2 regions of the Arthrobacter sp. MOO21 genome follow, and region 1 is predicted to be linked to the other one. Evidence: riboswitches for the same ligand, from Rfam matches in the RefSeq annotation. Region 1 holds a riboswitch; the other holds the start of a gene.
The links. Region 1 has a riboswitch for glycine ahead of cycA (D-serine/D-alanine/glycine transporter). Riboswitches for the same ligand answer to the same signal wherever they lie in the genome.

Region 1 (2,456 bases):
CTGGCCGATCATCTGCACGGCGGTCTTGTTCTTGGCGGCGAGGCGGCGCAGTTCAGCCAGGACCTCCACTTCGCTGAGGGCATCGGCGAGCTTCAGCGCGGTTTCCTGCCGGATGGAGGCCGGGACGGCCATGTCGACGAGGCCATCCACGCTGTCGTAGCCGACGGCTTTCAGCATGGTGTCGACGTCGGCCTGCCGGCGCGCGCCGATATGGCGGTCAACGAATGATGTTGATGCGGATTGAATCGTCATGAGGAACTCCAGGTCTGGCCGGCCAAGTGGCACGGCGTGCGGTGGGTTCCTCCCCGCTCTGTATTGGACCTGAGAGATTCCGCGCTGCCTGCTCTTGGCAGGACTTCGCTTGCACCGTCGGTGAGTGCTGCCGGAGCAGCGCTGCTTTCCAGAGTCGCCTCGCCGTGACGGTACATGGGCCTGAGAGATTCCTGGGGAGGATTTGCTCCTACGGCGCCTGTCCGGTGGATGCCGGGAGGGCTCTCCCGTCACAGCTCGAAAGGCTTATTCAAATGTGGGTGATTCGGCTCACACGGTACAGGTTTGTTGAAGCAAAAACAAATTGCTGCGTCACGCTAATGGGGCCTTGGCGCTCTGTTGCCCCGAAAAGACATCCCGGGTTGACATCCGATCGTGACGGGCACCACACTGATCCCCGGGATTGGCGCCGAGGCCTGGCTGGCTCAGCGTAACCGGAGCAGCCCCGTTCCGGCGCCGGTCCCATCGCCCAACCTCCGCAGCGCGGAGGCGGTGGCGTCCAACTGAAAATGAGCCTTCGACCTGCGGCGGGAGAGCCCTGCCGGTACGTTCAGCAGGCGCCGTAGGAGCAAACCCTCCCCAGGAAACTCTCAGGCCCACGTACCGCCGCGGTGAGGCAACTCTGGAAAGTAGCCGGGCCCTGTCCCGGCTCACCGACGGTGCAAGCAGGCCCTGGCTGGGTCTGCGGAATCTCTCAGGTCCCAGACAGAGCGGGGAGGAAATCCAATCTTTGCGACACCCCGGGTGCCGCTCGAACGATGGAGTTCCTCAATGACGACCCACTCCCCGACGTCCACCGGCGGCGGAGCCGCGCACCTGGAGCGGCAGCTCAGCAACCGGCACATCCAACTGATCGCCATCGGCGGCGCCATCGGCACCGGCCTGTTCATGGGCTCCGGCAAGACCATCTCCGCGGCCGGCCCCTCAGTGATCTTCGTGTACATGATCATCGGCTTCATGCTGTTCTTCGTCATGCGTGCCATGGGTGAACTGCTGCTCAGCAACCTCAACTACAAGTCGTTCAGTGACTTCGCCGCTGATCTGCTGGGTCCGTGGGCCGGCTTCTTTACCGGCTGGACCTACTGGTTCTGCTGGGTCATCACCGGCATCGCCGATGTCATCGCCATCGCGGGCTACTCCCGTGAACTGTGGCCCGGGGTTCCCCTGTGGATTCCCGGCCTGGCCACCGTGGCCATCCTCCTGCTCCTGAACCTCGTCACCGTAAAGGCGTTCGGCGAGACCGAGTTCTGGTTCGCCCTGATCAAGATCGTCGCCATTGCCGCGCTGATCATCGTTGGCCTGTTCATGATTCTCACCGGTTTCCAGTCCGACGCCGGCCCTGCCACCTTCACCAACCTGTGGAGCCATGGCGGATTCTTCCCCAACGAATTCATGGGCTTCGTGGCCGGCTTCCAGATCGCCGTCTTCGCCTTCGTGGGCATCGAACTGGTGGGTACCACCGCTGCCGAGGCCAAGAACCCGGAGCGGAACCTGCCCAAGGCCATCAACTCCATCCCCATCCGGGTGCTCCTCTTCTACGTAGGTGCCCTCATCATCCTGATGGCTGTCACCCCCTGGACCGAGTTCAAGGCCGGCCACAGCCCCTTTATCGCCATGTTCTCCCTGGCGGGGCTCGGCGCCGCAGCCACAGTGGTCAACCTCGTGGTGCTGAGCTCCGCGATGTCCTCCGCCAACTCCGGCATTTACTCCACCTCCCGCATGGTCTTCGGGCTTGCCCAGGAAGGCGACGCACCGGACGTCTTTGGCAAACTGTCCCGGCGGAAGGTACCCCAGAACGCACTATTCCTTTCCTGCGTGCTGCTGCTGTCCGGCGTCGTCCTCATGTACGCGGGCCAGGACGTGGGCAAGGCGTTCGACATGGTGACCACCGTCTCCGCCGTCTGCTTTGTCTTCGTCTGGTCCATCATCCTGGCCAGCTATGTTGCCTTCCGCCGCCGGCGGCCGCACCTGCATGAGGCATCGAAGTTCAAGATGCCCGGCGGCGTTGCCATGGTCTGGGTGGTCTTCGCCTTCTTCGCCTTCGTGATCTGGGCCCTCACGACCCAGCCGGACACCTTGATGGCGCTGCTGGTTACCCCGGTGTGGTTCATCATGCTGGGCGCTGCATGGTTCGTCCTCCGGCGCCGGCCCGCGCACCAGGCCCGTTTTGCCACCTTCCAAGCTGA
Region 2 (2,456 bases), 360 kb from region 1:
CCAGGCGGCCGGGCAGCGAGCGTTCCAGGCCCTTGCGGACAGCCATGTAGGCAGCATGCGGGCCACCGAAGAACAGCGGGACGCCGAAGCGCTGGGCCGAGCCGACGGCGATGTCGGCCCCCTGCTCTCCGGGAGGGGTGATCAGGGTCAGGGCCAGCAAGTCCGCGGCCACCGTCACCAGCGCGCCCCGTTCCTTGGCGGCGGCGATCACGGCGGACTGGTCCCACACCCGGCCGGAGGCGCCCGGCTGCTGCAGCACGATGCCGTTGATGTCGCCGTCGGGCAGGCCCTGGGACAGGTCCGCGACCTCCACCTCAAAGCCGAGCGCCTCGGCCCGGCCCTTGACGATCGCAATGGTCTGCGGCAGCACGTCGATGTCCAGGACGGTCTTGCCGTCGGCGGCGGGCTTGGTCTTGTTGGACCGGCGCATCAGCAGCACGGCCTCTGCCACTGCCGTGGCTTCATCGAGCAGCGACGCGTTGGCGATGGGCAGGCCCACCAGGTCCTGCACCATGGTCTGGAAGTTCAGCAGCGCCTCGAGCCGGCCCTGGGAGATCTCCGGCTGGTAAGGCGTATAGGCGGTGTACCAGGCAGGGGACTCAAGGATGTTGCGGCGGATCACCGGCGGCGTCACGGTGTCGTAGTAACCCTGGCCGATCAACTGCACGGCGGTCTTGTTCTTCCCGGCGAGCTTCCGCAGTTCGGCCAGGACCTCAACCTCGCTGAGGGCGTCCTGGAGTCGGAGGGCGGTTTCCTGGCGAATGACCTTGGGAACGGCCGTGTCCACCAAGGAGTCGACGCTGTCATACCCGACGGCCTTGAGCATGGTCTCGACGTCGGCCTGGCGGCGCGCGCCGATATGGCGGTCTACGAAGGTGGTGGAGGCTGAATTAACCGACACGAAGGAACTCCATTTACTCAGGCGGCGCAGGGTACGCCACAGCGATTCGGGTTCCTCCCCGCTCTGTATTGGACCTGAGAGTTTCCGCGTTGCCTGCCTGGACAGGACCCGCTTGCACCGTCGGTGAGCACAGCAGCTTTGCACTCCCCACAGGGAGGCAGGGAACGCTGCCTGCTACTTTCCAGAGGTGCCTCGCCGCGGCGGTACATGGGCCTGCGAGATTCCTGGGGAGGATTTGCTCCTACGGCGCCTGCTTGTACTTCCGGCAGGACTCTCCCGCCGCAGATCAAAGGCTATTCATTTGGATTTGCCGGGGAGCAGCCCACGACGGCTCCCACAGCGCTTAATTCTCCTACGCCGGAGCCCGCGGGGCAAATGGTTCCTACCGCCGGAGCCGCTCCAGCGCGGCCAGCAACTCGTCCACGTCCGCCGCCGCTCCACCTTCGGGAACCGGGCCCACGGAGAGCATGGCGTTGAAGTACAGGCCGTCGCCCATGTACAGCACGGCCTTGGCCAGGGCGGGTCCCACATCCGCGGCGATCTCGTCGAGCCAGCGCCGCTGGATCGCGGCAAACCGCCGCCTCGTTTCTTCGTGCGCCACCTCGGCAAGCCGGGTGGCCGCGACGACGGCCCGGTCCAGGGGCGTGTCCGCCCAGACCGAGGACCGGATGAAGTAGGCCGCGGCTCCTTCCGGAGCTTCGGCCATGGCGTCGGCATCGGCGCCGGCCAGCACATCCAGCCGTTCCAGCAGCACCTCAATGAGCGCTTCCTTGTTGGGGAAGTGATAGAGCAGGCCGCCCTTGGACACGCCTGCCTTCCGGGCGACGGCGTCGAGGGTGGCCGCCCTCTCCCCCACCTCAATGAGGAGGGATTCAAAGGCGTCGAGGACGGCGTCGCGGGCTACAGGCTTCCGGGGCATGCCTCCCATCATGCCCCCGAGCATGGTGAAACCCGGAAATTCCGAAACTATACCGTCTGGACGGTATAGTTATTTCATGACCACCTCGACCAGCTCCTTTGCACCAGGCCAGACGGGAAGCCCCGGGACGCCTTCACCGGGGCGCGACTGGCTGGCCTTGGCGCTGCTGATGTTCCCGGTACTGCTCGTGGCCGTGGACAACACGGCCCTGACGTTCGCCCTCCCAGCCATAACGCATGCCCTCGAGCCTTCCGGCGTGCAGCTGCTGTGGATCGTGGACGCCTACCCCCTGGTGCTGGCCGGGCTGCTCGTATCGATGGGGAGCCTGGGCGACCGGATTGGGCGGCGGCGGCTGCTGACCATCGGCAGCACCGGATTCGCAGCGATCTCTGCCGCCACGGCCTTTGCCCCCAGCCCGGAATGGCTGATTGCCGGCCGGGGAGCCCTGGGATTTTTCGGCGCCATGCTGATGCCGTCCACCCTGTCGCTGATCCGCAACATCTTCCCCGAGCCCGGCCGCCGGCGGCTCGCCGTCGCCATCTGGGCAGCAGGCTTCTCCGGCGGCGCGGCCCTGGGGCCGATTTTCGGCGGCTGGCTGGTGGAGCAGTTCTGGTGGGGAGCGGTTTTCCTGGTCGC

Region 2: another riboswitch for glycine. It lies ahead of gcvP (aminomethyl-transferring glycine dehydrogenase); the one in region 1 lies ahead of cycA (D-serine/D-alanine/glycine transporter).

What each region holds. Positions count from the first base shown of each region.
Region 1 is NZ_CM170671.2:1,192,783-1,195,238, reverse strand. It holds gene gcvP (aminomethyl-transferring glycine dehydrogenase) at 1-252, opposite strand, end outside; glycine riboswitch at 411-510, opposite strand; gene AC2JAJ_RS05470 (hypothetical protein) at 646-777, shown strand; glycine riboswitch at 789-886, shown strand; gene cycA (D-serine/D-alanine/glycine transporter) at 1,042-2,456, shown strand, end outside.
Region 2 is NZ_CM170671.2:836,662-839,117, forward strand. It holds gene gcvP (aminomethyl-transferring glycine dehydrogenase) at 1-901, opposite strand, end outside; glycine riboswitch at 955-1,062, opposite strand; glycine riboswitch at 1,093-1,190, opposite strand; gene AC2JAJ_RS03785 (TetR/AcrR family transcriptional regulator) at 1,284-1,820, opposite strand; gene AC2JAJ_RS03790 (MFS transporter) at 1,897-2,456, shown strand, end outside.